Regions from separate parts of the Streptomyces sp. NPDC048441 genome, predicted to be linked through region 3. Evidence: riboswitches for the same ligand, from Rfam matches in the RefSeq annotation. Region 3 holds a riboswitch; each other region holds the start of a gene.
The links. A riboswitch is a leader RNA that binds a small molecule or an ion and turns the genes downstream of it on or off. The one in region 3 is predicted to bind cyclic di-AMP.
Positions count from the first base shown of each region.

Region 1 (7,250 bases), on a different contig from region 3:
GGTGACACCGTAGACGTACGTGCTCACTCCTGCTCCTCCTTCCTGCGCGCGGCTGTGCTCTTGCGGGGGCGCGGCCGGGGCTCCGCCTGGCCTTCTTCACGGGACTGCTTGAACGCGTCGGAAATCGTCTCGGCGGCACCGGAAAGCTCGCCCATGAGGTCGGGGAGGCCGGGGTCCCTGTGCGGGCCCGCCTCCAGGTCAAGGCGGTAGCACGCCTCGGCGAAGCGCAGATAAGTGTCGACGCTCGCGACAACCACCCGTACATCAATCTTGAGGATCTCGATGCCGACGAGCGAGACGCGCGCGAAGGCGTCGATGACGAGGCCGCGGTCGAGGACGAGCTCCAGGACGTCGTACAGGCCCCTGGTGCCGCCCGATCCGCCGGCTTGCTGTGCAGGGACAACGGTCATGCCGACCGGCCCTCCTTACTCTGGTAAATCTGTGGGAGATCTACGGAGACCCGCACGGAACGGCGCTCTTGCTCTTACAGCCGCTGGACTCGCGCTCTTACAGCCGCTGGACTCGCCTTCTTCTCCGGATCCGACGATGTGTTCCATACGGCCACCTCGAACACCCGAGTGGCCCGTAAGCCATTGGTCAAACATCTCAGACCTCAGGCCTGCGCTCGCCGTGCCGGGTCGCTTGCTCAAAGGCGTACCCGATGCGCAGCACCTGTAGGTCGGCCCGGTGCGGACCGACGATCTGCAGCCCGACCGGCAGGCCCCCCGGAGTGAACCCGGCGGGCACCGAAAGGGCCGGGCTGCCGGTCGCGGACACCAGGTACGCCGAGCGCATCCAGTCCAGATAGTCATCCATCGGCACCCCGGCGACCTGCTCCGGATACTCCAACTCGACGGGGAACGGCACCACTTGACTGGTCGGCAGGACCAGGGCGTCGTACCTCTCGAAGAACTCCCGCACCCGGTGGAACAGTTGGCCGTGCAGCTCGGTGGCCCGCGCCAGGTCGATGCCGGTGAGCGTGCTTCCCTGCCGTACGTTCCTGACCAGGCTGGGTTTCATCCGGTCGGCTTCCGTCTCCAGGAGCGCGCCGAGCCCCAGGTGGAACTGCCAGGCGCGGAAGGTCCGGAACACTTCGTCGGCGCCGGACAGATCGGGGCAAGCCTCCTCGACCATGCACCCCAGGTCGGCGAACACCCGTACGGCGGGGGCGAGTACGTCGGTGACTTCGCGGTCCACCGGCACCGCCCCTCCCAGATCCGGCGACCACGCGATCCGCAGCCCCCTCGGATCACTCTCCAGTGACCCGCCGAACGCGCTGCCCGGAGTCTCCAGGGCGATCGGTGAACGCGGGTCGGGCCCGGCGATGACGGAGAGCAGCAGCGCCGCGTCGCCGACCGTGCGCGCCATCGGCCCCTGTACGGCCATCGTCGACCACGGGTCGGTGTCCGGCCAGGAAGGCACCCGGCCCGGCGAGGGGCGCAGGCCCACCACGTTGCAGAACGACGCGGGGTTGCGCAGCGATCCGCCCATGTCGCTGCCGTCGGCGAGGGGGTGCATGTTGCAGGCGAGCGCGGCCGCCGCTCCCCCGCCGCTGCCGCCGGCGGAGCACCGGAGGCCGTACGGGTTGCGGGTCGCCCCGAAGACCGGATTGACGGTGTGCGAACCGGCCGCGAACTCGGGCACGTTGGTCTTCCCGATGGTGATCGCCCCGGCGGCGCGGATGCGCTCGACGATCAGCTCGTCGCGGTCCGGGACGTTGTCGGCGAGGAGCGGCGTCCCGTAAGTGGTCCGGATACCGCGGGTGTCGTGGGTGTCCTTGTGGGCGATGGGCAGCCCGTGCAGCGGGCCCAGCGGTTCGCCGTGCGCGGCCCGTTCGTCGGCGGCGTGCGCCTCGTCGAGCGCGCGCTCGGCCACCAGGGTCACCACGGCGTTCACCGCGCCGTTGACCTGCTCGATCCGGTCCAGGTGCGCCTGGACGACCTCACGCGCGGACAGTTCGCGGGTGCGGAGCCCGGCGGCGAGCTCACGGGCGGTGAGGTGGACGAGCTCGGAGGCTCGCGCCTCCTGCGCTTGGTTCGCTTCAGGGCTCATACGCCGAGTCCTTCGCATTCAGCGAACGGCTGAAACACCGCCCGCCTGTTGACTCCCGCGGATCACCGGCCCATGCTCGCCACCATGCTGTTACGTACGTCCTGTACATTTTTTACAGGAACCCTTTTCATGGAACTGGGGAGCAGCCGCCCCCGGAAGAGGAGAGACGCGCCATGAACCGACCGTCTGCCCGCTATGTCCTGCCCCAGTTCACCGAGCACACCAGCACGGGGCAGCGGACCCTCGATCCGTACTCGAAGCTGCTCGAGGAGCGCATCGTCTTTCTGGGTACGCCGATCGACGCCACCTCGGCCAACGACGTGATGGCGCAGTTCATGCACCTCGAATATCTGGCGCCCGACCGCGACATCGCGCTCTACATCAACTCCCCCGGCGGCTCGTTCAGCGCGATGACCGCGATCTACGACACGATCCAGTTCGTCACCTGTGACGTGGAGACGACCTGCCTGGGCCAGGCCGCGTCGGCCGCCGCGGTCCTGCTGGCCGCGGGCACCCCCGGCAAGCGGTTCGCGCTGCCCGGCGCCCGGGTCCTGATCCATCAGCCGTCGTTCGCCGAGCCCATCCACGGCCAGACGTCCGACCTGACGATCCAGGCCGACGAACTCCTGCGCACCCGCGCCCAGCTGGAGCGGCTGCTCGTCCAGCACACAGGGCAGAGCCCGGAGCGCGTCACGGCCGACATCGAGCGCGACAAGATCCTGAGCGCCCCCGAGGCCGTCGAGTACGGCCTGGTGGACCGGATCATCTCGACCCGCAAGTCCTCACTCCGCTCCCCGGACGCGAGGTGAACCGCCGATGCTGCCGCCCGAACTCCCTCCGCTGCCCGCACTCACCCGCGCCGAGGGCGAGTTGATCGACCGGTACCTCGAAGTGGTCGATCTGGTGGGCCGGATCAACCCGGCCCGCGCATCGGACACGTACGGCGGACTGCGCGCCGCCCAGGCCCTGGTCGGCAAGGCCACCGCGCTGCGCGACGCGCTGACGCTCATGCACCAGCGGGGCGAGAGCGCCGTGCACGCGCCGACGTTGGCGCGCGCCCTGCGGGTGCTCGACGGCGAGCGGCGGTCCTCGCGGGTCACCATGCCTCCCCCGTCGGCGTCCTGAGCACGCGTCATATTCGCGCCGCGGACCTGGAGCGTCCGGGGCCGGTCTTAAACGGACCAGTCGGGCTACCTCGTTCGGCGTAGCCAATCGTCGTATTCTCGGCCGGTCCCAGTTGCACCACGTGTGTACGCGGCGGGCGGAATCTGACGTTCCGGTGCTGGTAGAACGATCGTCGAGCCCCTCGGCCCGATCCCGAATCCTGCCTTGTCCACCCGAACGGTTCAGCCGTGAGGAGCCTCACAAAAGGCCGTTTCGGCTCGGAATTCGGGCCTTTCACAGGTCAAGATCCCTTCCGACGACAAGACCCCGCCACACGGCGGGGCGGTCCGGGCGGACGCCGAGTCCTGCCGCCGCCCGGATATCCGGTCGACATCGGTGCACCGGCAGGAGTGGAGGACCCAGGCATGACGGGTCGGTTCCGGAAAGTCCGGACGACGGCCCTTGGGGTGAAGCCGCACACCGCGGCCGGGCAACTTCGCCAGCCCGAATCCGACAGGTCATCCTTCACAGGCGGCTGACGAAGGGTTGCGCATGACCGCGCTGAATCATGTTCCGTCGCTGCTCACCAGGGCCGGCTCCGCATCGGTCCTCACGCTCGCCGTCGTAGGCGGCACCCTCGTGGCCCCAGGGCTCACGTCGGAAGCACAGGCCGCGACACACGGGACGAAGGCGCTCCAGATCGCCGCATCCAAGAAGGGCTCTCCGTACCGCTATGGAGCGGCGGGGCCACACCGGTTCGACTGCTCGGGCCTGACCCTCTACTCGTTCAAGCGCACGGGCAAGAAGCTGCCGCGCACCGCCGCGCAGCAGTACAACAAGACCCGCCATGTATCGGCGTCGAACCGCAGCCGCGGCGACCTCGTCTTCTTCCGCTCCGGCCGGAGCATCTACCACGTCGGCATCTACGCCGGTAAGGGCCGCATCTGGCACGCGCCCAAGAGCGGGACCGTGGTGCGCCTGGAGAAGATCTGGACGAAGAGCGTCTCGTACGGCAGGGTGCGCTGACCTGCCGCCGGGCGGCGGCGGCCGGCCCCACGGCCGACGCCGTCGCCCGGCGCGCCCGCCGCGCTTGGAGTGCGCCGACCCGGATACTCGTGCGGCATGGCCGACGACAGCGGCACCCACGCCGCTCACGACACCCGCAACGAGACGCCCTTCGAACGCGCCGACCGCAACTTCTCGGAGATCCTCCAGGAGTTGAGGGTCACGCAGACCGGCGTGCAGATCCTCTTCGCGTTCCTGCTGACACTCGCCTTCACCCCGCGCTTCCCGTCTCTGGACACCGTGCAGCGCGCCACCTACGTCACCACGCTGCTGCTCGCCGTCCTGGCGGCGGCTCTGTTCACGGCACCGGCCGCGGTGCACAGGGCGCTGTTCCAGAGGCGCGCCAAGCCGCTGATCGTGCGGGTCTCTTCGCACCTCGCCCGGATCGGCATGGGCGTCCTGATGTTCGCCCTCGCCGGATCCGTGCTCCTGGTCGTGGACGTGGCGGTGGGCCGCACCGGCGGGATCATCGCAAGCGCGGGCACACTGCTGGTGTGCGCGGGCCTGTGGGGCGTACTCCCCCGTCTGCTGCGCCGCTCGGCCTCGCGGCAGCACGTCACGCGAGAGCCGCCTCGCTGAGGAGCACCAGGCCGAGCACGCCGAGTGCCGCGCCCGTGCCGCCCTCGACGGCACGGGCCGTACGCGGTCTGCGCAGCCAGTTGCCGAGGCGGTCCACCAGGATCGCGACGGCCGGGAACCACACGAGGGCCAGGGCGACGATGATGGACGCGAGAAGCAGCGTCCTGGGCATCGCGGGGCTCCCCGCGGGCACGAACTGGGGCAGCACGCTCAGGAAGGTGATCGGCGCCTTGGGGTTGAGGGCATTGGTCAGGAAGCCCTGCCGCAGGCTGCCGGCGCCCGCCGCCTTCGGCTCCGCGTCGGTGTCCGGGGCACCGAAACTCTCCAGCGGCCGGGCCGCCGACCGCAGCGCGCGGCAGCCGAGGTACAGCACATAGGCGCCGCCCATGATCTGCAGCGCCCGGAAGAGGGCGGGCACCGCCGTGAGGACCGCCGCCACCCCGGCCACCGCGAGCGCCGTGTGCACCAGGAGCCCGCCCGCGACGCCGAGCGCACAGGTGACGCCCGCCCGTCGGGAGGCGAGCGCGTTGCGCACCACGACGGCGAAATCGGCGCCCGGCATGGCGACCATGCCCGCGGCGACCCCGGTGAAGGCGACCAGTTGTGCGTCCATGTCCCCCACCCTGCCGTTCTTCTGCCTTCAGCAGGTATGTGGAATATCCTGGGTCTGCCTTAAGCAGACGTTTAGCCCCAGGCGCCCAGGCTCTCTCCCGCACCAGGAGACACCATGTACGACCCGACGCGGCTCGCCGCACTGGTGGCGGTCTCCGAGGCCGGGTCCATCACCCGCGCCGCCGAGCGCCTCGGCTACACCGTGCCCGCCCTCTCCCAGCAGCTGGCCAAGCTCGAACGCGAGGCGGGCACCGCTCTCCTGGTACGGCATCACCGCGGGGCACGTCTGACCGGTGCGGGCGAGCTGCTCCTCGCGCGGGCGCGCCGGGTCCTTGACGAGATGGAGCGGGCCCGGCACGAACTGGCCCAGCTGGCGGGTCTGTCCGGCGGCAGGCTGCGCGTGGGCACCTTCACCACGGCGGGGATCCAGCTGATGCCGCCCGCCCTGACCGCGTTCCGCCGTGCCCATCCGGACATCGAGCTGACGGTGCGGGGCTACGAGCCGCCGCTCGGCATCGCGGCCGTCGCGGCGGGCGAGGTCGACGTAGCCCTCACCCATACGTACGAACCCGCTGATCCCGTGTCGCTGCCCGCTTCCGTGACCGCGGAGCCGCTCCTGGTCGAGGAGTTGGTCCTGGTGACCTCGCCGGGACACGCGCTCGCGGGCGCCTCGTCCAGACTGCCGCTGGCCGAACTCGCCGGACAGCCGCTGATCAGCATGGCGCCGGCGCATCCGCCCCGGCAGGGCGTGGAGTCGGCGCTCGTCCGGGCCGGGGCGATGCCCTCGGTCCTGGTGGAGACTCCGGGGTACGCGCTGGTGTGCGCGCTGGTCAGCGCCGGGCTCGGCGTCGCCGTCGTACCGGAGATGGTGGCGCGCACGGCGGCCACCCCGGTGGGGGTGAGGCCGCTGGAACCGGGCGACCTGCGCCGGACGATCTCGGTCGTCCACCGCACCGACGCGTCGTACCCCGCGGCGGACACCTTCCGGGCCCTGCTCCGGGGAGCCTTCGGACGCTCAGCGGGGTGAGGGTGCGCGCGAGGGAGTCTCACCGCGGACCGGCGCGGTCCAGGGCAGCGCGATCCAGACCGTCTTGCCGCCCTCGGGGGTGGGCGTGACCGAAAGCCTGCCGCCGCACTCCATGGTCAGCCAGCGGATGATCACCATGCCGCGGCCGTTGTCCTGCTGGACGGCGGCGGGCAGCCGCTTGGGGTAGCGGGGGTGGCTGTCGGTGACGCCGACGCGCAGTTGCTCGTCCCGGTCGAGCTCGATGTCCACCGTGAAGGTGGGCGACTGGCCCAGGGTGTGCTGGACGGCGTTCGTGGCGAGTTCGGACACGATGAGCCGGACCGTGTCGGCCACTTCGGCGTCGCCTGGCAGGCCCCACTCCGCCAGAACGGTCGAAACGTATTTCCGGGCCGCGGAGACCGAGGCAGGATCGCTCGGCAGGGTGACGGATGCTTCCTGAAGGTCTGCCATGGCGACGCTGTCCCTTTCCCACCGGGGCTGGACTCCGACTCGTAGCGGAAGGCACGAGGACAGACCCGGATTGGTGCTTCGCGCCAGACTGCCACTCCTACGCCGTTCACGGGTGGCGATCCACCGAGATGTGCATATATCTGTCGCTCGAAGCGGTGAACTCTGCTACGGCAGAGCGTATTTGGGCATAGGGCCGACGCTTCCTCTAATGTCGCCGTTGAAACGGCCAGGGGGAGGCCGGAAATGAAGCTCCGTCGGGAAGGAGGCGGACATGCGGTACGGTCCCGCGGTGCGCCGCCGCAAACTCGGCGCCGAACTGCGCGCGCTGCGCACGCTCGCGGGGCTCACCAGTGGCCAGGCC
Region 1 covers NZ_JBICXM010000017.1:167,173-174,422, forward strand. Annotated here, with positions in the region: gene ACGFSB_RS33025 (GvpL/GvpF family gas vesicle protein) at 1-27, opposite strand, end outside; gene ACGFSB_RS33030 (gas vesicle structural protein GvpA) at 24-410, opposite strand; gene ACGFSB_RS33035 (amidase) at 607-2,052, opposite strand; gene ACGFSB_RS33040 (ATP-dependent Clp protease proteolytic subunit) at 2,226-2,861, shown strand; gene ACGFSB_RS33045 (hypothetical protein) at 2,869-3,177, shown strand; cyclic di-AMP (ydaO/yuaA leader) riboswitch at 3,532-3,705, shown strand; gene ACGFSB_RS33050 (C40 family peptidase) at 3,709-4,182, shown strand; gene ACGFSB_RS33055 (DUF6328 family protein) at 4,279-4,800, shown strand; gene ACGFSB_RS33060 (LysE family translocator) at 4,778-5,413, opposite strand; gene ACGFSB_RS33065 (LysR family transcriptional regulator) at 5,528-6,439, shown strand; gene ACGFSB_RS33070 (ATP-binding protein) at 6,428-6,889, opposite strand; gene ACGFSB_RS33075 (helix-turn-helix domain-containing protein) at 7,161-7,250, shown strand, end outside.
Region 1: it holds a riboswitch for cyclic di-AMP, as region 3 does, so the genes downstream of both, ACGFSB_RS33050 (C40 family peptidase) here and ACGFSB_RS27620 (M23 family metallopeptidase) in region 3, are expected to answer to the same signal.

Region 2 (7,250 bases), on a different contig from region 3:
TCGACGACGTCCGGCTGCCCGCAGGGGCAGCGGTGCGCGATGGCCCGCAGGCCGCGCGGCGGACGGCCGAGCTGCTGCTTGAAGGCCTCGACGTCGGCGTCGGTGGGCTCGGTGCGCGGGGTGGTCGGCGGGGGCGTTTCCATGCCTGTCTTTCGATCGGTTCTCTAGGAGAGGTTGGTCAGGAGGGGTTGTACTGAAGAACAGAAGCGCTGAAGAACTGCGTCAGTCGTCGCCGTCCGTGCGGTCCGCCTTGTCGACGCCGTCCCAGACGTTCGAGTACCAGGGCCTGGTCGCCGCCCCCTGGTCGGTGCGCTGCTTCCTCGCCGACTCCGGGTCGACCACCGTGAAGCCGGTCTCGCCCGGCATCACATAGTGCAGCCGGTCCCGGACGCGCTGCTCCGCGTACGAGTCGTCCCGCCAGCGGGCCTTCTCGTCGCGCAGCTTCTCGACGTTCTCGCGGCGCTCGGCCTGCTCCTGGCGCTGATCCGCGATCTCGGCGCGCTGGGAGACGTACTGCCTTATCGGGTACGCGAGCGCGACGACCAGCGAGCAGAGCACGAGCGCGAGGAGCGCGGCTCGGCCCGTGAGCCGGGAGCGGCGCGCCTGACGCTTCGTCTGCGAGCGGTAGACACGCTCCGCGGTCTGCTCGCCGAGCAGCCGCAGCCTGGTCGCGGTGGAGAACCGGTCGCGGTCCTTCACGGCCATGTGTGCCGCCTCCCCGATACGTACGTACGTCCCCGCACACGGTACGGGACCGAGTACGGGGACGTAGGTAACTACTCAGGGCAGCCGAGCTCAGCCCTTGAAACGCGGGAACGCCGAACGGCCGGCGTAGACCGCCGCGTCGTCCAGGATCTCCTCGATGCGCAGGAGCTGGTTGTACTTGGCGACGCGCTCGGAGCGGGCCGGGGCGCCGGTCTTGATCTGGCCGCAGTTGGTGGCGACGGCGAGGTCGGCGATGGTGACGTCCTCGGTCTCACCGGAGCGGTGCGACATCATGCACTTGAAGCCGCTGCGCTGCGCCATCTCGACGGCGTCCAGGGTCTCGGTCAGCGAACCGATCTGGTTGACCTTGACGAGCAGCGAGTTGGCGGCGCCTTCCTCGATGCCGCGCGCCAGGCGCTCCGGGTTGGTGACGAAGAGGTCGTCGCCGACGATCTGGACCTTGCTGCCCAGCTTGTCGGTGAGGACCTTCCAGCCCGCCCAGTCGTCCTCGAACAGCGGGTCCTCGATGGAGACGAGGGGGTACGAGGCGACGAGCTCCTCGTAGTACTCGGTCATCTCGGCGGCCGAGCGGGACTTGCCCTCGAACTCGTACTTGCCGTCCTTGTAGAACTCGGACGCGGCGACGTCGAGCGCGAGGCCGATCTGCTCACCGGGGACGTAACCGGCCTGCTTGATGGCCTCGAGGATGAGGTCGAGCGCGGCGCGGTTGGAGTCCAGGTTCGGGGCGAAGCCGCCCTCGTCGCCGAGGCCGGTGGACAGGCCCTTGCTCTTCAGGACGGCCTTGAGCGTGTGGTAGACCTCGGTGCCCCAGCGCAGGGCCTCGGAGAACGACTCGGCGCCGATCGGCGCGATCATGAACTCCTGGATGTCCACGTTCGAGTCGGCGTGCGACCCGCCGTTCAGGATGTTCATCATCGGAACGGGCAGCAGGTGCGCGTTCGGGCCGCCGAGGTAGCGGAAGAGCGGGAGGTCGGAGGCCTCCGACGCGGCGTGCGCGACGGCGAGCGAGACGCCGAGGATGGCGTTGGCGCCGAGCGAGCCCTTGTTGTCGGTGGCGTCGAGGTCGAACATCGCCTGGTCGATCAGGCGCTGCTCGGTCGCGTCGTACCCGACGAGCTCCGGGCCGATCTGCTCGATGACGGCGAGGACGGCCTTCTCCACGCCCTTGCCCTGGTAACGGTTGGGGTCACCGTCACGGAGTTCGATGGCCTCGAAAGCACCGGTGGACGCACCGGACGGAACGGCGGCACGACCCGTGCTGCCGTCGTCGAGGCCGACCTCGACCTCGACCGTGGGGTTGCCTCGGGAGTCCAGGATTTCCCGGGCTACGACGACGTCGATGGACGGCACGAGCATCTCCTTCTGGGATGTGACGCGGGTACGCGGGGCGTTGGCCTCGCGGACACGAGCCTAACCGGCTCCCGGGCAAGAGCCAGCCGAGCGACCGCCCTGTGGACAAACCGAGAGCAAAAAGTTTCCGAACGGAACAAAGCGGTGGGGAGAGCGGCGGGCGCAAAAGAACCCCGCCCCGGTGCGTACGGGGGATACGCGCACCGGGACGGGGGGCCCGTGGGGACGGGGTGGCGCCCCAAAGGGGGCGGGGGTAGCGCCCCGAAGGGGCGCGGGGAACTGCGCGAGCAACCACGACGCACCCGCAGAGACAAGTAAGGCACTGCAGGGCGCCCCCGCCAGCGACTAGCTGAGGTGCAGCTGCTGACCCGGGAAGATCATGTCGGCGTTGTCGATGATGTCGCCGTTGAGCTTGTACACCTTGTGCCAGCCGCCCTTGACGTTCTTCGCCTCGGCGATCTTGGAGAGCGTGTCGCCCTTCTTGACCTTGTACTCGCCGTCGCCCTTCTTGACCTTCTTGCCGGTCGGGGTCTCGACGGTCTTCTTGGACTCGGCCTTCGGGGCGGCCTCCGCCTTCTTCGGAGCGGCCTGCTGCGGCTGCTCGGTCTGGGCACTGGGCTGGCTCTTGGGCTGCTCCTGGGTCTGCTGCGGGGCGCTCTCCTGCGCACCGCCACCCTCGTTGGAGGCGCCCGAGAGGCCGACGCCGCAGCTCGGCCAGGCACCCTTGCCCTGGCCCGCCAGGACCTTCTCGCCTATCTCGATCTGCTGGGCCTTGGAGGCCTGGTCGGCGCTGGACGCGTACTTCGTACCGCCGTACGCGGCCCACGTGGACGACGAGAACTGCAGGCCGCCCGTGTAGCCGTTGCCGGTGTTGATGGACCAGTTGCCGCCGGCCTCGCACTGGGCCACGGCGTCCCACTCGGAGTTGGTCGCGGCGGACGCCGAGCCTGCCGCCATCAGCGGGGCGGCGACGGCCACACCGGTGACACCGGCGAGCGTGGCGACACGAGTGGCCTTGGACGGGCGGCGGTGCTTGCCCTTGCTGGAAAACAGCATGAGTGATCCCCTCACCGACGCCTGCGAGGTGAGCTGTCGGGTTCGGGCCGATGAAGTTGCCCGGCCGCGCTTCCTGAGCGCGGCTTAACCCCTAGCCGTTCCCGTCCGTTCGACTGCCTCGCTCTCGCGATGCTGAACGGCCGGGCCCGGCGGAAACCTTGGTTCCCCCGCTCCTGCCTACGGCGCTTACGCGACGACTGTTCCCGAACGGCCGTTGGCAGGACTCGGCGTACCGACCGGCGGGGCCCGCTGTGGCGAGCGGTCACGACCGTAGTCATGCGATCGACGGAATTCCAAAGACGATCAGGGCTTCTGAGACCCATCTCTCACTTACGCCAATCCGGACATTCGGCGCGAAGCGGCTAGCCGACTCTTCGTCAACTTCCCTTACTTTTCGCCCAAATCGAGGCTCTGACCGGGAAGAATGAGGTCGGGGTCGGAGCCGACGGACTTCTCGTTCTCCGCGTACAGCTCGGCCCATCCGCCCTGCACGTCGAGGTCGTCCGCGATGACCCAGAGGTTGTCCCCGGAGCGGACCGTGTACGTCCCGTCGGCGCCGTCCTGCTGACGCTCGTCGCCACGGGAGGCGTGCCGGCCCGAGCCGTCGCGGTCGCCGCTGCCGGTCTTCGCGTCGTCCCCGCTGCCACCGCGGTGGCGGCCCTCGCCTTCACCGGTGGAGGGCGTGGGAGTGGGGGCGGGGGTCGGCGAAGTCTCATCGCTCGGCCCGGACTTGCCCGAGCCGTTCGAATCATGCGACTCGCCCGGCTTGCCCGGCTTGCCCGACTCGTCGTGACTCTTGTCTCGCGACTCGTCATCAGCGTCGGGCTTCTCGGAAGGCTTCTCCGAGGACTCCCCGGAAGGCTCGGCGCTGTCCGAGGGGTCGGCCGAATCACTCGGCGACGTACTCGGCTCACTCGGCTCGGCCGAATCGCCCGGCTCCGACGCCTCGTCGGAAGGCACCGTGGTGATCGGAGCGCCCGGGTCGACATCGGCGGCGGCACCGTCATCGGTGAGCCCGGCGATCGGCGCGCAGCTCGGCCAGGCCTTGGGCCCCTGGTCGTCAAGAACCTTCTCGGCGACGGATATCTGCTGCGAACGGCTCGCCTGGTCGGCCCGCGGCGCGAAGTCGAGGCCGCCGTACTCCTCCCAGTTCTGCTGCGAGAGCTGGACCCCGCCGTAGTACCCGTTGCCCGCGTCCGCGCTCCAGGAGCCACCGCTCTCGCACTCCGCGAGCTTGTCCCACGTGGCGGTGTCCGCCGCGCTCGCGCTGGTCGCGCCGAGCAGCGGGATGGCGATGGCTGATCCCGCGACTCCTGCCGCGACGATCAGGGCCGGGGCCTGGCGGGGGCGTCGGTGACGACCATTGCCGGAGATCATGCGGTTGCCTTTCGCGTGACTGGAGCGACGACTGCGGCACGGGATGCCGAGTCGTCGGTGAACGTAGCGGCAGTCGAACGCTTGTCACAAGTCGATGCAGCGGAGATCACGTGAAAGTCACAGTCTTGACGGACCGTCAGCTAAACGGCGTTTCGGCGCCTTTTCCGGTATGGACTATTTGCGGCTCTGTGCGGGTGTGAACTCCACGGGCAGCGTGCGCAGTCCACGCATGATGAGCCCGCCACGCCATCTCAAATCGTCAGGTTCCACCGCGAGCCGCAGGTCAGGGAGGCGGCGCAGAAGGGTCGCGAGGGCGGCCTGCCCTTCGAGCCTGGCGAGGGGTGCGCCGAGACAGTAATGAATGCCATGGCCGTAGCCGAGGTGCTGGTTGTCGCGCCGTGAGAGGTCGAGGGTGTCGGGCCGCTCGAACCGCGCGGGGTCGCGGTCGGCCGCCGCGAGTACGACGAGGACGGGGTCGCCGGCGGCGATGTCCTGGCCTCCGATCGTCAGCGGCTCGGTCGCGAACCGCCAGGTGGCCAGTTCGACCGGGCCGTCGAAGCGGAGGAGCTCTTCGAGCCCGGTCTCCAGGAGGCCGGTCTCCCCGCTCGCGAGAGACGCCTGTAGCCGCTCACGCTGCTCGGGGTGCGTGAGAAGGGCGTAGGTGCCGTTGCCGATGAGATTGACGGTCGTCTCGAAGCCGGCGAACAAAAGGATGAAGGCCATCGCGGCGGCCTCGTTCTCGGTGAGGTGCTCGCCGTGGTCGGACGCGCGGATGAGCCCGGAGATGAGGTCGTCGCCCGGTTCGAGGCGCTTGCGGTGAATCAGCTCGGCGAGATAGCCGCGCATCTTCTTCACGGACCGGGCGACCCCGCCCCTGGGCCCTCCCCCGTGACGGATCATCATCCCCGCCCAGTCGCGGAAGTCGTCCTGGTCCTCGCGCGGGACACCGAGGAGGTCACAGATGGCGTAGATGGGGAGCGGGAAGGCGAAGTCGTGGATGAGGTCGGCTTCGCCCTTCGCCGCGAACCTGTCGATGAGCTGATCGGTCAACTCCTGGACGCGGGGCTCGAATTGGGCGATGCGCCGGGGAGTGAAGGCCTTGGAAACGAGGCGGCGAAGGCGGGTGTGGTCCGGCGGATCGATGTTGAGCAGATGCGTCATGAGGTTGGCACTGCGCTCGCCCGGGATGCCCGTCTTGCTCTTGGCGTGCGCGGGCTCGCCGTGATGCGCCGGGTTCTTGCTGAGCCGCTGATCGGCGAGCGCCTCCTTGGCATCCGCGTACCGGGTGACCAGCCAGGCATCCACACCACTGGGCAGCCGCGTCTTGTGCACGGGCGCGTGCTCCCGCAGCCAGGCGTAGGCGGGGTAGGGATCGGTGGCGAACTCCCAGGTGAAGAGCTCTGGCCCCTGGGCCTCGGACAAGGGGGCCCCTGCGGGGCAGGCTGCGGGGGGCGCCTCTGCGGAGGCGGGCGGCTGGTCTTGCATGAGGTCGACCGTATCCGGGGTCGGTGGTTCCCCTCCCCCTGGCTCGGTCGGAGCCATGCTGCTCCGCTCCGGGGTCTTGCGCACCGTCATCAACGGCTCCGCCGAGTTCGTCCTCAAACGCCGGACGGGCTGGAACCCCGGCGCCGCACTCCGTCCGTCCTCACCTGCCGGAAAGGCTGGAACCCCCCTCGGCAACCAGCACCGCATCCCGATAAGCCCGCGCCGCGACCCGCAGTGCCGCCTCCGGATCCACACCCTCCGCCTCGGACCTCAGCGCGAGGGCGAGCAGCTCGTAGCCGACCCCGTCCCCGGAGGGGAGAGCCACCTCGAGCCCCGCCGCACGCACCCGCGAAGCCAGCTTCGCCGTGAAGGCCAGGCCCGGCTGGCCCAGGGGGATGCCCTCCGTCAGTGATGAACGCTGCTTCTCCTCCGCCTTCGTGCGGAGCCAGTGCGCCTTCACGTCCTCGGGGGTTTCCGCCGCGTCGTCGCCGAAGATGTGCGGGTGGCGGCGGATCAGCTTTTCGACGATGGTGCCCGCCACGTCGTCCACGGAGAAGGGGGACTCGGCGTCCTCCTCGGCGATGCGGGCGTGGAAGACCACCTGGAGCAGGACATCGCCCAGCTCCTCCCGCAGCTCTTCCCTGTCGCCCTCCTCGATCGCCTCGACCAGTTCATACGCCTCCTCGATGGCGTACTTCACCAGGCCCTTGTGCGTCTGCTGGGACGACCAGGGGCACTCGACCCGGATCCGGTCCATGACCTGGACGAGGTCGAGGAGCCGCGCGCCCGGAAGGTCGTACGACGCCGGGAGCAGTTCCAGGTCGGGCATCGAGACGCGGCCCGAGCCCGCGAGCCTCGCCAGGCCGTCCGTCAGGGCGCGGTCGCCCTCCGCGGTGGCGATGACCAGGACCGTGCGGTCGCCCGCGCAGGCTTCCACCAGCTCCTGGGCCGTGGGCGATGACTGGTCGACCCGCACACCCGCCTCGCGCAAGTACGGCAGTTGGTGGTGCGTGGCGTCCGCGCACAGCACCTCGTCGGCCGCGTGCAGTGCCTGCCACGCGGGCCAGGAGAGGAGGCCGGGGGCCACGCGGTGGCTGGTGGTGAGGAGAATGACGCGGCCGGGGGCATCGGCCTGGGGCGTGGTTTCGTTCACCCGTCGAACGTAACCCACGGCACTGACAGTGCTCCTACCCACGGCGCTGACCGCACTCCTCCCTACGCCTGCTCGGGCTCCGCGGCTCCGTCCCCGGACACCT
Region 2 covers NZ_JBICXM010000010.1:105,477-112,726, forward strand. Annotated here, with positions in the region: gene ACGFSB_RS24565 (DUF501 domain-containing protein) at 1-143, opposite strand, end outside; gene ACGFSB_RS24570 (septum formation initiator family protein) at 223-705, opposite strand; gene eno (phosphopyruvate hydratase) at 796-2,082, opposite strand; gene ACGFSB_RS24580 (transglycosylase family protein) at 2,422-3,132, opposite strand; cyclic di-AMP (ydaO/yuaA leader) riboswitch at 3,136-3,327, opposite strand; gene ACGFSB_RS24585 (transglycosylase family protein) at 3,520-4,509, opposite strand; gene ACGFSB_RS24590 (cytochrome P450) at 4,684-5,994, opposite strand; gene ACGFSB_RS24595 (nucleoside triphosphate pyrophosphohydrolase) at 6,155-7,147, opposite strand; gene ACGFSB_RS24600 (SurA N-terminal domain-containing protein) at 7,210-7,250, opposite strand, start outside.
Region 2: it holds a riboswitch for cyclic di-AMP, as region 3 does, so the genes downstream of both, ACGFSB_RS24580 (transglycosylase family protein) here and ACGFSB_RS27620 (M23 family metallopeptidase) in region 3, are expected to answer to the same signal.

Region 3 (7,250 bases):
TGGTAGCGGCAGCCAACGCTTCGGCGAGCCCGCCAAGTTCTACGTGGACCACGGCGACCGGCTTCGCGGGGCACCCCGCAGCCGCCGCCCGCAGCGCAGCGGCAAGCTCCTCCCCCTCGGGCGACGCCGTGGCCCCGTCCTCGCCGACCCAGGGGATGGCAGTGACGATCACCGAGTCACAGGTGTCGTCCGACAACGCGTCAACCAGCGCTGCCCGGAAGTCGTCCGGGGTAGCCCCCGTGGTGAGATCCCGCGGAGGCGCCGGCCGAAGCCCGTCGGCGACGCACGCATCGTACGTAAGAAGCCCGAGCGACTCCGAATTGCCGAGAATGGCGACCCGAGGCCCACCCGGCAGCGGCTGCCCGGCAAGCAGCAGCCCCGCGTCCACCATCTCGGTGACGGTGTCGACCCGGATGACCCCCGCCTGGCGAAGCAGCGCCGACACCGTCGCATGAGGAAGCCGCGTCGCCTGCACCGCGTGCCCCGTAGGCGCGATCCCGCTGTGCCGCGCGCCCTGCACCACCACCAGCGGCTTCGCCGACGCCGCACGCCGGGCGAGCCGCGTGAACTTGCGTGGGTTGCCGATGGATTCCAGGTACATCAGTGCGACATCAGTATCAGGGTCCTCGTACCAGTACTGGAGTACGTCGTTGCCGGACACATCCGCCCGGTTGCCCGCGCTCACGAAGGTCGAGAGACCGGCCCCGCGCCGGTGCAGACCGGACAGCAGTGCGATGCCGATCGCGCCGGACTGGGTGAACAGGCCGATCCTGCCGCGCTCGGGAGGATGCGGGGCCAGCGACGCGTTGAGGCGCACGTCCGGCGACGTATTGATGACTCCGAAGGCGTTCGGTCCGAGGATGCGCGTGCCGTACGACCGCGCCTGGCGGACCAGTTCGCGCTGCCGCTCACGCCCTTCGGGACCGCTCTCCGCGTACCCGGCGGAGATCACGACCAGACCGGGCACCCCGCGCTCACCACACTCCGCCACGGCCTGCGGCACCCGTTCGGCGGGCACGGTGACGACAGCGAGCTCCACGGACTCCTCGATGTCCCGCACGGAGCGGTACGCGGGCACCCCGTCGACCTCGGCACCCTCTGCACCCTCGCCGAACGCGCTGTTCACCGCGTACAGACGCCCCGCGAAGCCCGCCTCACGCAGATTGCGCAGCACGCTCCTACCCACCCCACCCGGCGTACGACCGACGCCGATCACGGCCACCGACGCGGGCGTGAGCAGCCGCTGCACGGACCGCGACTCGGCGCGCTGCTCACGGGCGCGCTGCACGGCGAGCGAGCGGTCGGTCGGCTCCAGATCGAATTCGAGGCGTACGACGCCGTCCTCGAAGCTGCGCTTCTGCTGATAGCCCGCGTCCGTGAACACCTTGATCATCTTGGTGTTGGCGGGCAGGACCTCGGCGGCGAAGCGGCGGATGCCGCGCTCCCTGGCGACGGCGGCGATGTGCTCCAGGAGGGTGGACGCGACGCCCCGGCCCTGGTGGGCGTCCTGCACGAGGAAGGCGACCTCGGCCTCGTCGGCGGGCGCGCTCGCGGACATCCCACGGGAGTCGATGCGGTCGAAGCGCACGGTCGCGATGAACTCGCCGCCGACCGTGGCCGCGAGGCCCACCCGGTCCACCTGGTCGTGATGGGTGAAACGGTGGACGTCCTTGGCGGACAGACGCGGGTAGGGGGCGAAGAAGCGGTAGTACTTCGACTCGTCCGACACCTGTTCGTAGAAGCTGACCAGACGGTCCGCGTCCTCGGCCGTGATGGGCCTGATCCGGGCGGTGCCTCCGTCACGCAGGACGACATCGGCTTCCCAGTGGGAGGGGTATGCGTGCCGGTCCGACGGGGTCTGCATGGGGCCAGGGTACGGGTAGCGGGGGCGCCTTGGCCGGTGCAGGCTAGGGGACGTCGGCGGAGCACCCGTGACGGCATGAGACACTGGTCTAGACAAGTGTGAGACACCTGGAAGGGCAGCAACACATGGCTGAGCGCCGCGTCAACGTCGGCTGGGCCGAGGGCCTTCACGCCCGACCCGCCTCCATCTTCGTCCGCGCGGCCACGGCCGCCGGCGTCCCCGTGACGATCGCCAAGGCTGACGGCAACCCCGTGAACGCCGCCTCCATGCTCGCGGTGCTCGGTCTGGGCGCGCAGGGCGGCGAGGAAATCCTGCTGGCCTCCGACGCCGAGGGCGCGGACGCCGCTCTCGACCGTCTGGCGAAGCTGGTCGCTGACGGCCTCGAGGAACTCCCCGAGACCGTCTAGTAAAGGCTGGTACTCGTACGCCGAAGGGCCCACCCTCAAAAGGGGTGGGCCCTTCGGCGTTTCTGCGCCCGTGTTTCTTTGCCCGTGCTTCTGCGCCCGCCTATTGAACTGAATTCGGGCAGCAGAAATAATCCCCCGCCGAATAACACTTCTTTGTATACGGCGCCTCTGTTAATGCCGGAGGCCCACCGTGTTTACGGCATGTTGCGAATCCCTCACACGGTCACGGTCATCCCGCAGGGGAATGCGCAGCCGGTGCGCGGTCGCCGCCCGTTCCGTGTGGGCCACGGTGAGCGACCTGGCCCGTTCCGCGTCCCCGCGAGCGACCGCGTCGACTATCGCGGCGTGCTCCGCCCAGGACTCCGCCGGGGCCGCCGGGGTCTCGACGACGTACATCCAGGCGATCTTGTGCCGGAGCTGGATGAGCAGCGCGGTCAGGCCGGGGCTGCCCGACGACTGGGCGAGCGTCTCGTGGAACCAGCCGCCCAGCGAGCGCAGATCCTCGCTCCGGCCGCGCCTGGAGCGCTCCTGGCCGAGCCTGACGAGGCCGCGCAGGACCTTCAGGTGCGCCTCCGTGCGGCGCTGCGCGGCGCGGGCGGCGCCCAGCGGCTCCAGGAGCATACGGATGTCCAGGAGGTCGGCGGCCTCCTGCTCGGTCGGCTCCGCGACGCACGCGCCCGCGTGCCTGCGCGTGACGACGAAGCCCTCGGCCTCCAGGGTGCGCAGCGCCTCGCGGACCGGGACGCGCGAGACTCCGTAGCGACGCGCGAGCAGCTCCTCGGTGAGCCGGCCACCCCGTTCGTAGACACCGGAGACGATGTCGTCCCGGATGGCCGTGCATACCGAGTGCGCGGGAATGCGCATGGCCTGACCTCCGCCTTAATCCCCGCGAAACGCGGTCGATCGACGCCGTTTCAGTGACTCTATTGCAGAGCGGCTGAATTTCCGAAGGCGGGCGGAAATTCATGGATATTTTTTGGCCAAAGGTGCTGCGGGAACGGCGCAGGAACAGCGAAAGCCCCGGCTCGTGATGAGCCGGGGCTTTCGATGAAACAGGTGGGCGTGACAGGCGGGCGGAATCAGACGTATCAGATGTATCAGACGTTGATGCCGTGCGACCGCAGGTACGCGATGGGGTCGATGTCCGAGCCGTAGTCCGGTCCCGTGCGGGCCTCGAAGTGGAGGTGCGGGCCGCTGGCGTTGCCGGTGGCGCCCGAGAGGCCTATCTGCTGGCCCGGGGTGACCGCCTGGCCGACGGTGACACCGAGGGACGACATGTGGCCGTACTGGGTGTACGTGCCGTCGTTCATCTTGATGACCACGTTGTTGCCGTAGGCGCCGCCCCAGCCGGCCTCGACCACGGTGCCGGAGCCGACCGCGTGGACCGACGTGCCGGACGCGGCGTGGAAGTCGATGCCGGTGTGGCTGCCGGAGGACCACATGGCGCCGCCGGTCTGGTAGCCCGTGGAGACGTACGAGCCGGCGATCGGGGAGACGTAGCTGTTCAGGCGCTTGCGCTCGGCCTCGCGGGCGGCGCGCTCCTTGGCCTCCCGCTCCTTCTTGGCCTTGGCCTTCGCCTCGGCCTCGGCCTTGCGCTTGGCCTCTTCAGCCTTCTTCTTGGCGGCCTCTTCGGCCTTCTTGGCGGCCGCGGCGTCGTCGGCGGCCTGCTGCTGGGCGGCGGCCTGCGCGTCGATGCTCGCGGCGAGCGAGTCGCCGACGGAGATGGCCTGGGTGAGGCCGGTGTGCTCGAGGGCCGCGGCATCGTCGGCGGCGAGCGCCGGAGCGGCCAGGCCTCCGATGACACCGGTGGTGGCGAGCGCGGCGACGCCCGCTACGTTCGCGGTCGTGCGCGTGATGCGGCTCGGGCGACGGTGCTTCCCGGTGGCACGGGTGAACGCCATGAAGCGGCTGATCCTTTCCTTCCTTCTCGCCTACCGGGTTAGCTGACGGGTTCGGAGCAGGAAGGTCTCCTACGGGTCCCTCACCTCGCGGCAAGGTGCCCGATTCACCCCAGGGGACATGTGGGTCCCCGGCTCCCCTGGCTCGCGCCGTACGGGGACTCGGCGATGACTGTCCGGTGCCACGGATGCGGCGTACTGCATGGCGGACAGCCGGACCGACGCTAAGCGGGACATCTTTCAATCGACAAACGGATCAGGACTTTTGTAGCGCACGCCACAGGGCAGACACACAACCTCCGTACTAATTCGGACATATGAGGACCCCGGTGGCCTTTCCGGCCACCGGGGTCCTGTGTGTCTCAGCTGCGCCGTCTGTCTCGGCTAGCCCGTGACAACACTCACTTCACCGATGCCGAGCGCCTTGACGGGCTCCTCGATCTGCGCGGCGTCTCCGACGAGCACCGTCACGAGCCGGTCCTCGGGGAAGGCGTTCACCACGGCGGCGGTGGCCTCCACGGTGCCTGTCTCGGCCAACTGCCGGTACAGCTGCGCCTGGAAGTCGTCCGGCAGGTGCTGCTCGACCTGGTCGGCGAGGGTGGCCGCGACGGACGCCGCCATCTCGTACTTGAGCGGAGCCACGCCCACCAGGTTCTGCACGGCGACGTCGCGCTCGGCGTCCGTGAGCCCGTCGGCCGCGAGGGTGCGCAGGACCTGCCACAGGTCCCCGAGGGCCGGTCCCGTGGACTCGGTGTCCACGGAGCCGCTGATGGCGAGCATGGCGGCGCCCGTGCCTTCCGGAGTGGAGCGCAGGACCTGGGCGAACGCCCGTACGCCGTAGGTGTATCCCTTCTCCTCGCGCAGGACGCGGTCCAGGCGCGAGGTGAGGGTGCCGCCCAGGCAGTACGTGCCGAGCACCTGCGCGGGCCAGACGCGGTCGTGCCTGTCCGGTCCCACGCGGCCGATGAGCAGCTGCGTCTGGACGGCGCCGGGGCGGTCCACGATGACGACGCGCCCGGCGTCGTCGGCGGTCACCGGAGGCACCGGACGCGGCTCGGCCGTGCCGCCCGTCCAGGCACCGATGGTGTCGGCGAGGACGGCGTCCAGGTCGGTGCCCGTCAGGTCGCCCACGACGACGGCCGTGGCCGTGGCGGGACGGACGTGCTTCTCATAGAAGGTGCGCACCGCCGCCGAGTCGATGGCCGTGACCGTCTCCTCGGTGCCCTGGCGGGGGCGCGACATGCGCGACGTCGCGGGGAAGAGCTGCCGGGAGAGCTCCTTGGCGGCGCGGCGTGCCGGGTTGGCGGCCTCGTGCGGGATCTCGTCCAGGCGGTTGCGTACGAGGCGTTCGACCTCGCTGTCCGCGAAGGCGGGCGCGCGCAGGGCGTCGGCGACCAGGCCGAGCGCCTTCGGGAGGCGGGACACGGGGACTTCGAGGGAGACGCGGACGCCGGGGTGGTCGGCGTGCGCGTCCAACGTGGCGCCGCAGCGGTCGAGTTCGGCGGCGAACTCTTCGGCCGAGTGCTTGTCGGTGCCTTCGTTGAAGGCCCTCGCCATGATCGTGGCGACGCCGTCCAGGCCCGCGGGCTCGGCTTCGAGCGGCGCCTCGAGGTGGATCTCCACGGCGACGACCTGCTGGCCGGGGCGGTGGCAGCGCAGCACGGTGAGGCCGTTGTCCAGAGTGGCGCGCTCGGGCGCGGGGAAGGCCCACGGCCGTGCGGTGCCCGCCTGGGGCTGTGGGTGGAACTGCATCGTCGCGGCCTCGGTCACTTCGCCGCCTCCTCTTCGTCCGCGTCTTCTTCGGTGGCTTCGGCGGCGGTGGTGGGCTCGTACACGAGCACCGCGCGGTTGTCCGGGCGCAGACGGGCCGCTGCGGCCGCCTTGACCTCTTCCGCGGTGACGTCGAGCACACGCCCGACGGCGGTGAGTGCGAGCTGCGGGTCGCCGAACAGGACGGCGTACCGGCACAGTTCGTCCGCGCGGCCCGAGACCGTGGAGAGCCGGTCGAGCCACTCGCGCTCCAGCTGCGCCTGGGCTCGCTCCATCTCCTCCTCGGTGGGACCTTCTTCCGCGAAGCGGGCGAGCTCCTCGTCGACAGCGGCCTCGATGACGGGGACCTCGACATCGCCGGACGTCTTCACGTCGAGCCAGCCGAGCGAGGGGGCTCCGGCGAGGCGCAGCAGGCCGAATCCGGCCGCCACGGCGGTGCGGTCGCGGCGCACCAGGCGGTTGTAGAGCCGGGAGGACTCGCCGCTGCCGAGGACCGTGAGCGCCAGGTCGGCGGCGTCGCACGCGCGCGTGCCGTCCTCGGGGAGGCGGTAGGCGGCCATCAGGGCGCGGGCCGGGACCTCTTCCTCGACGACCTCGCGCAGCTCCTTGCCGATCGTGTCGGGCAGCGAGCCGTCGCGGGGCGGCTGCTTGCCGTCGTGCGAGGGGATGGACCCGAAGTACCTCTCGACCCAGGCGAGGGTCTGCTCAGGGTCGATGTCGCCGACGACCGAGAGGACCGCGTTGTTGGGCGCGTAGTACGTACGGAAGAAATGCCGCGCGTCTTCGAGTGTCGCCGCGTCCAGGTCGGCCATCGAGCCGATCGGGGTGTGGTGGTAGGGGTGGCCCTCGGGGTACGAGAGGGCGGTCAGCTTCTCGAAAGCCGTGCCGTACGGGACGTTGTCGTAGCGCTGGCGGCGCTCGTTCTTCACGACGTCACGCTGGTTCTCCATGGACTCGTCGTCGAGTGCGGAGAGCAGCGAGCCCATCCGGTCGGCTTCCAGCCACAGGGCCAGCTCCAGCTGGTGCGTGGGCATCGTCTCGAAGTAGTTGGTGCGCTCGAAGCTCGTCGTGCCGTTGAGCGAACCGCCCGCGCCCTGCACCAGCTCGAAATGGCCGTTGCCGTGCACCTGCTCCGATCCCTGGAACATGAGGTGCTCGAAGAGGTGCGCGAGGCCCGTACGGCCCTTGACCTCGTGGCGGGAGCCGACGTCGTACCAGAGGCAGACCGCGGCGACCGGGGTCAGGTGGTCCTCGGAAAGCACCACGCGCAGGCCGTTGGCCAGCCGATGCTCGGTCGCTGTCAGGCCGCCG
Region 3 covers NZ_JBICXM010000012.1:155,146-162,395, forward strand. Annotated here, with positions in the region: gene ACGFSB_RS27605 (GNAT family N-acetyltransferase) at 1-1,864, opposite strand, end outside; gene ACGFSB_RS27610 (HPr family phosphocarrier protein) at 1,990-2,271, shown strand; gene ACGFSB_RS27615 (GntR family transcriptional regulator) at 2,443-3,135, opposite strand; gene ACGFSB_RS27620 (M23 family metallopeptidase) at 3,369-4,172, opposite strand; cyclic di-AMP (ydaO/yuaA leader) riboswitch at 4,185-4,347, opposite strand; gene ACGFSB_RS27625 (M16 family metallopeptidase) at 4,554-5,939, opposite strand; gene ACGFSB_RS27630 (M16 family metallopeptidase) at 5,936-7,250, opposite strand, start outside.

Region 4 (7,250 bases), on a different contig from region 3:
TGGCAGTCACCACCCAAGTCGACGGCCGCCCCGTCCGGGTCTTCAACACGCACCTGGCCCAACGAAGTCAAGAAGCGGTCCGAGCGAAACAGACCCGCGTACTCGAGGCGGAGGTCGCCCGGCACGACCGCACGATCGTTCTCGGCGACTTCAACGCGGTGCCGGATGCCCCCGAACTCAGCGGGATGTGGAGCCTGGCCGCGGATGCGGACCCCGAGTGCGCTCCGGCGGCCACCGGCACCTGCGAGACGACCACCGACTGGCACAGCAAGTTCGACTACATCTTCCTGCGAGGCTTCGTCCCGCTCGAGCAGGGTGTGCATCCCACCCCGTACTCGGACCACGATCCGGTGCACGCCGACCTGAGGCCGACGTAGCCCCGCCCTCTTCGGCGAAACCGCGACGCCGGGCGCGTCGCCCTTCTCGAACGGAGCTGACATGGAGTATCCGGATCTGTCGACACTGCCCGTGGAACTACAGGAGGCGGTGACTGCTCGCGGCTCGCTCAACGTCTTCCGGATGATGATGCACTCACCGGCTCTGGCGCCAGGCCTACTGACCCTCGGGGAGGCGGTTCTGCAGCGGAACTCGCTGCCGGACACCTTGCGCGAACTCGCCGTTGTGCGGGTCGGCCGAGTCTACGGAGCGGCCTACGAGGTTCACCACCATGAGAGAGCCGCTCGCCTCGTCGGACTGGGGGAGGAGGCGCTCGCCGCCGCTGAGACCGGTTCGGTCGCGCAACTCTCCGGCCCCGAAGCCGCCGTCCTGGCCGCCACGGACCGGCTGCTCGCCCACCACACCCTCGATGAGGCCGAGCGGGACGAGCTGCTGGCCTTCCTGACAGTGAATCAGCTCGCGGACCTCGTCATCACCGTGGGCTTCTACCAACTCATCTGCGATTTCCTCAACACCTTCGAGGTGACGATCGAGGGCCAGGAGAACGGGCTCAGCCGACGCGGATCGAAGTGACCTCGTAGACGACGGCGGAACTCATTGACAGTCCACGGCAGGTCAGCTGACGTGGCGGTGCGCGGTGGGAGCGCACCTCGACGTCCACAACCGTCGGACGAGGCGGTCGGCCGGTGATGCGGACCCGCCAATGGTCGCCGTCGCGAGAAGTCCCGATCACCGCGTAGTCATGACGGCCGGCCGCGCCGAAACGTTCGAGTACGGCTGCGACAGCGGCCTGCTGCGGCGGGAAGAGATCCGTATATCCGCGCAAGTACTCTGCGTGGATACGGTCGGCCAGATGCTCCTCGACCGTCGCTACCGACGACCTGGCATCGAGACCGCCGTAATAGACACCGTCGGGCGCGACAACGACGTTGGCGGCGAACCTGTCGCCGCCCACATGGGTGCACTCCCACACCAGGTCCGGCCAGCGCTCACTCAGCGCGCGCCCGGCGGGCCGGCCGCGTACGGCGCAGCATGTGTCGTGCTGACCGTGGGCGCAGACGAGTACGACGGGCGGGCGGCCGAGCTCTCCGGGGGCACCGAGAGCGCCGACGATCTCCGCCAAGTCTTCGTCACGGCTCCATGTGCCCCATTGCTGGCGGTAGGCGCCGGAGCTCTCGTAGCGCAGTACGGCCCAGCGCCGGGTGCCTTCGAGGCTGTGGCGTCCGTGCCGCCTGATCAGGAGCACGCGTGCCCGCACCGCCTGGGCGGCGGAGAACAGGAGCCTTTTGGTGTCGGGCTCGAGATGGAGGCCGTCGAAGCCGTTGGGCGGCCAGCCGCCCCGGTACTCGATGAGGATCCAGACAGAGCCGTGCGGTGCTGTTCCTGCGAGTGGGTCGCCGTGTGTCCGGGCGGCATCGGCGCAGAAGAAGCGTTCTGTCGCAGTCACCGGGACCACGTCACTGTTCGGCCGGCACCAGTACACCCGCGCGCAGCAGTCTCCCGACGAGGTCGACGCCGAGATCACCGGCGGTGCGGACCTCGCCGTCGAGCATACGGGCTACCGACGGCAGATCAGCCTCCGGGAAGTCGAGCCAGCCCACGCGCGTGGCCAGCCGTGGACCCTCCAGGCGCGCTTCCAGCGCTTCACGGAGCCTCACCGGCGAGTCGGAGCCGAGGCCGTCGACTGCCGCTAGCTGGGCCAATGGGCCCATCGGCGCGGGGCGTTGCTGGCTTCGCCGGGTGCGGTGGAACAGCGGAGCGGGATCGGACTGTGCGATGGCGGCGACGAGGCGTTCACGGACGATGCCGATCTCGCCGTCCGGCCCGTCCACGCCCAGAGGCAGCGTGCCGCGCATCAGGGGATCGTCGCGCAGCGCTGTGAGTGCGGCCTTGGCGAGCTGCTCGGCCAGTGCGTAACGCGTCCAGCTGTGGATTCCGAACGTCAGGTGGATCGAGACCTCGCCTTGCGCCTGGGCGGCGTGCAGCCAGCCCCGCGGCAGGTAGAGGACATCACCCGGCTGGAGAACCGTGTCGATGTAAGCCTTGTCCTTCGCGGCCTCGGCGACGGCGGAGCGGCGATCCGTCCAGGGCTGATCGCGCAGCGGGTCGGGATGAACGGGCTCGTGGACGAGCCAGCGCTTGGCGCCGTCGATCTGAAGGACGAAGACATCGTGGACGTCATAGTGGTCGTCGAACCCGCGGTTCTGCGGCGGAGTGACGTAGGCATTGGCCTGCACCGGATGCCCCAGCTCCCCGCTCAGCCGGGCGCTGAAGTCCGCGACCGGCTCCCACGTGCGCTGCAGAGCTTGCAGTACGAGTGTGGCGCCATCGGCGAACCCGCGCCACAGGGCGGTGTCGTCAAGCTGGTCGGCGATGGTGGCGCCGACACCGCCGGGCGAGGTGAAGGATGACTCGGGGAGCGTGGAGCCGTCCTTGGCAACGCGGAGGAAGGGCGTACGCAGTCCCCGGCGCGAGATCAGCTCGTCCACGGCCTCGGCGGAGAACAGGTCACAGAAGTCGCTGGCGCCGCGTGTGAGCAGCGCCTTGCGCGCCCAGACGTCGCGGGCGAACTGCTCTCGGCTCAGGCTGGTCAGCCGTGTCTCCAGAACACCGACGCCTGCTGTGGCGTCGGTGTCCTGAAGCTCGGTCGAGAAGAGACTCAAGAGCCGCTGCCGGAGTTGTCGGCTCCGCCGTCTGCGCCGCCATCTGCTCCGTCGTCTGCGCCGCCGTCGGCTCCTCCGTCCGCGCCGCCGTCGTGGACGCCGGGTGTGCCTGCTGCGCCGCCGTCTGCGGGGCCGTCGGCTCCTCCGTCTGCGCCGCCGTCGTGGACGCCGGGTGTGCCTGCCGCTCCGCCGTCTGCGGGGCCTTCGTGCTGATTCGGGTCCTGCTGGGGGTTGGTCACCATTCCTCCTGAGAATCGAACGGCTGCGATCGGACGCACCCCCCTCCAGGGCCCTCTCTGCTTCCACCAAACTCGCTCACGCGATTCTGGTCGGCAACCGGAAGGGTTCACGGGTGGCCCAGTCGGCCTCAATCTCATCCCCTCCCCGGCGCAATCCGCTGAGATCAGGAAACTCGCAGGCCGTGTCGGCTCGGCGCGCTTCTGTAAGGGAGTTGAGAGGGAGCGTACGCAACGGGCAGAGAAAATAGCGGAATTGCGCATGGAGTTGTCCATGTGCGGGGGCGCTATATGACGGCACGTCACTGCATGAGCGGCTGACGGATTCTCTTGAGGGAGGGTGATCTCAGGCAGTCGGCGAGCAAATTCGCGGAGAGCGGTGCGTGGCCTCAGACAGGCCTGAGCCCCGGACACATGGAATGCCGGGGCTCACAGCGGACGAGACGAGACGGGACGCGGTCTAGGTCTAGGTCCAGATCTAGGTCTAGTACGGGCCGTTCACGTTGTCGATCGAGCCGTACCGGTCGGCTGCGTAGTTGCAGGCGGCGGTGATGTTGGCGACCGGATCGAAGCCGTCGAGCGACGTGCCGGGCACGTGATAGGCGGTGAACGTGGGGTCGATGACCTGCAAGAGCCCCTTGGACGGGGTTCCGGCGGCAGCGTTGGAGTCCCAGTTGTTGGTGGCCAGCGGGTTGCCGGAGGACTCGCGCATGATGTTGCGGTGGATGCCCTCGTAGGAGCCGGGGATGCCCTGCTGGGCCATGATGTCGAGCGACTCGTTGATCCAGCCGTCGAGGTCGTTGGTGTAGGACTTCTTAGCCGGGGCAGCGGCGGGCTCGGCGGCGAGCGTGTTCTCGCGCTCGGAGCGGTCCGCCCGTTCGGCGGACGCCTTGGGGGCGGCCGACTTCTTCGTGGGCTCGGCCGGGGCCTTCTCGCCGAGGGTGAGCTTGAGACCGGGGTGGATCAGCCGCGGGGTAGCGCCGAGGGCGCTGCGGTTGTCCTCGTACAGCTTCTTCCAGCCGCCGCTCAGGGAGTGCTCTCGGGCGATCTTGGAGAGCGAGTCGCCAGCGACGACAACGTAGGTCTTCGAGGCCGCGGCGGGCCCGGCGGTCGTGCCGGCCGGCTGCGCCGCTCCGGCGGCGGTTGCGCCGAGCACCGGGAGAACGAGTACGGCGCCACCAGTCCCTGCCACGGCGATGCCCCGGGTGAGTGAACTGGACTTGGGGCGGCGGTGCTTTCCCTTTGCGGGCATGGCGAATTCCTCTCCGTCGCCTACGAGGTGAGCTGTCGGGTTCGGACGGGAGATGTCCGGTCGCACTGTGAATACGACTTCACCCCGAGCCGTTCCGGAATCCGGATCGGCGGCTTACCTGGGTCCCCCGCTCCTGCCGTGCGTAAGTGAGTGGGTGGGATGGTTTCTGGATGGCGGCAGGATTCGGCGTTCCATCCGGATTGGCGGTGACGTTAGGCGAGAAAGCCCGCATGGAACAAGACCCAAATTCGAATAAGGAATGTGCGATGCCGGTCCCTGGCAACCAGGACCACTCGCATCCTTTGATCGAAAAGCCCAACTTTCTTTGCACAGAACGGAAGTGCGTTCAGTGGATCCCGGGGTCGAGGCCGCCGGTGTGACTCAATTCACTGAATGCAATACGCGCTGGAATGCGACTCGACGGCATATCAGAGCACGCCATTTCGCCAGAGCCCCCCGCAATAGGGACAGCACTTTCTATACGCCATTAATGGTGTGAAGAAGTATCTTTTTCGGGCAAAAGTGAACGCGATACAAGAGCCGCTTTCCATGCCAAAAGGAACATATCCTCACCGGGATCAGGCTGCCGCGACGCCAAGGACTTGATGACCGCCGTGGACGGAACTCAACTGCCCCTCCCTCGATCCTTCCGCGGAGGTCGCCAACGCGGGGAACCGACAAGGGGAATGGCCTCTGTTACGAGACCCTGCCGGTCGGGCGGCCGGCCGCTGAAGCCCCCACCACCCCGGCGCCCCTCGCCGCCTCCTCGCGTGCGAGCAGGTCTCCGTGGAGACGGGCGAACAGTGCGCACACCAGCGGCATGACCACCGGGGACAGCAGGAGAAGGGCCACGGCTGAGGGCAGCACCTTCACCAGCACGCCGGTGATCCACACATTGTCGTTGCTGAGCCACAGCATTCCGAGTCCGGCGAGGTGGACGAGGGGAGCGGCCGCGTACCGGGCCAGCAGGAAGAAGAGCACGGCTGCCGCCGTGACCAGTGTGCCCACGCCGAGGGTGCGCCGTCGTGCGCGGCGGGTCAGCACCCAGGAGCGGTACAACGCCACGAACGGGGAACGGAGTTCCAGCACCGTCTCGGCGGTGGCCAGCGCCAGGCGGGCGTACAGCAGCGGGCCCAGACACCACACGGTGATCGGCAGCACCCACCCCACCAGGGTGTACTGCCAGGTCGCGGTTTCGCCCAGGGGCGTGGGCTCGACACCAGGCACCTCGCCGCTTTCGACGATGCCCCACAGCACCAGGCCCGCCATCCATACGGCGCCCACAGCCAGTCCGGTCAGCGTGTTGACCGCGAGGGCGGCGGGAAAACGCCCGCGTGTGCGCCGCCACAACTCGCGGGTGGCCAGCGGTCCGCCGCCGTGCCTGGCGTGAGAGTCGCCGACGGCGTACGCGGTGTGCAGGACGGAAACGACGAGGAGCCCCAGAACGAGCAACAGCGGCACCATCACGAAGAACACCCTTGCCAGCTCTGGCATGGCATCCTCCGCGTAGGCCACGTAGGAGTCCTCGTTGGCGATGTTGGCGTCCGCGTAGTCCCGGACGCCCTCGAAGGTGTCCCATGCCGCCGCGAATCCGCCGGCCAGGATCGCGCAGCCGAGCACTGCGGTCACGACGGACACGCGGAGGGTGAAGCCGTACAGCGCGCGGCGGTAGCGCCTGACGGCGCCGAGCGTCCCGCTGATGCCGCCGCCCGGCTGCTCGGTGGGGTTGTCGCCCACGCCGTCGCCCTCGCCATCGGCCGCGCGGTCGGTCGACTGGTCTCCGTCGTGTGCCATGACCTGATCTGACCTCCGTGCGGCGCTGTGGTGACGGTAGCCAAGACGCCGTGCGGGGCACGTGGGGTTCCCGGGGGCCGGGACCATTCCCGCAGGTCCAGGCCGCAGTAGGTGCGGTAGCCGAGATCGACGGGGACATCTCGGCGGACTCCACCTTCGTGCGTACGACCTCTTCGCCATGTAGGCGAGCCAGCCTTCGGTCAGGGTTTCATAGCAACGGCGCCGAACTGCGGGAGCGTGGGCCCGGAGTCGGTCTCAGCGCGCCAGTGCGCGCATGACACGAGGCCGGGGGTGAGGAGATCCAGGCCGTCGAAGAACGCGCTGATCTCTGCGCGGCTGCGGGCGGTGATCGGCGGGGTGGCGTTTTCGTTCCAGAACCGCATGGCCTCGACGTTGCCTTCGCCGCCGAGATCGGTGTCGGTGGTGGGGTGGGTCAAGGCGAGGTAGCTGCCGGAGGGGACCGAGGCCATGATCCGGCGCACGATCTCCTGGGCCTCGCCGGTGTCGAGGACGAAGTTGAGGATGCCCAGCATCATGACCGCGACGGGCCGGTCCAGGTCGAGGGTTGCCGCTGCACCTTCCATGACGCTGTCCGGGTGCTGGATGTCGGCGTCGATGTAATCGGTAGCTCCCTGGGGGGTACCGGTCAGCAGGCTGCGGGCATGGACGAGCACGATGGGGTCGTTGTCGACATAGACGATCCGGGCTTCGGGTGCGATCCGTTGGGCGATCTCGTGGGTGTTGGCCAGGGTCGGCAGTCCGGTGCCGATGTCCAGGAACTGCCGCACGCCGCAGTCGGCGGTCAGGAATCGCACCGTGCGGGCAAGGAACTGGCGGTCCGCACGGGCCACGTCTCGGATGACTGGGAACATCGTGGCGACCTGGTCACCGACCTGCTGGTCGATCTCG
Region 4 covers NZ_JBICXM010000013.1:177,717-184,966, forward strand. Annotated here, with positions in the region: gene ACGFSB_RS29045 (endonuclease/exonuclease/phosphatase family protein) at 1-377, shown strand, start outside; gene ACGFSB_RS29050 (carboxymuconolactone decarboxylase family protein) at 439-969, shown strand; gene ACGFSB_RS29055 (sucrase ferredoxin) at 947-1,843, opposite strand; gene ACGFSB_RS29060 (cupin domain-containing protein) at 1,854-3,059, opposite strand; gene ACGFSB_RS29065 (BatC protein) at 3,056-3,301, opposite strand; gene ACGFSB_RS29070 (transglycosylase SLT domain-containing protein) at 3,780-4,547, opposite strand; cyclic di-AMP (ydaO/yuaA leader) riboswitch at 4,552-4,746, opposite strand; gene ACGFSB_RS29075 (hypothetical protein) at 5,244-6,341, opposite strand; gene ACGFSB_RS29080 (SAM-dependent methyltransferase) at 6,542-7,250, opposite strand, start outside.
Region 4: it holds a riboswitch for cyclic di-AMP, as region 3 does, so the genes downstream of both, ACGFSB_RS29070 (transglycosylase SLT domain-containing protein) here and ACGFSB_RS27620 (M23 family metallopeptidase) in region 3, are expected to answer to the same signal.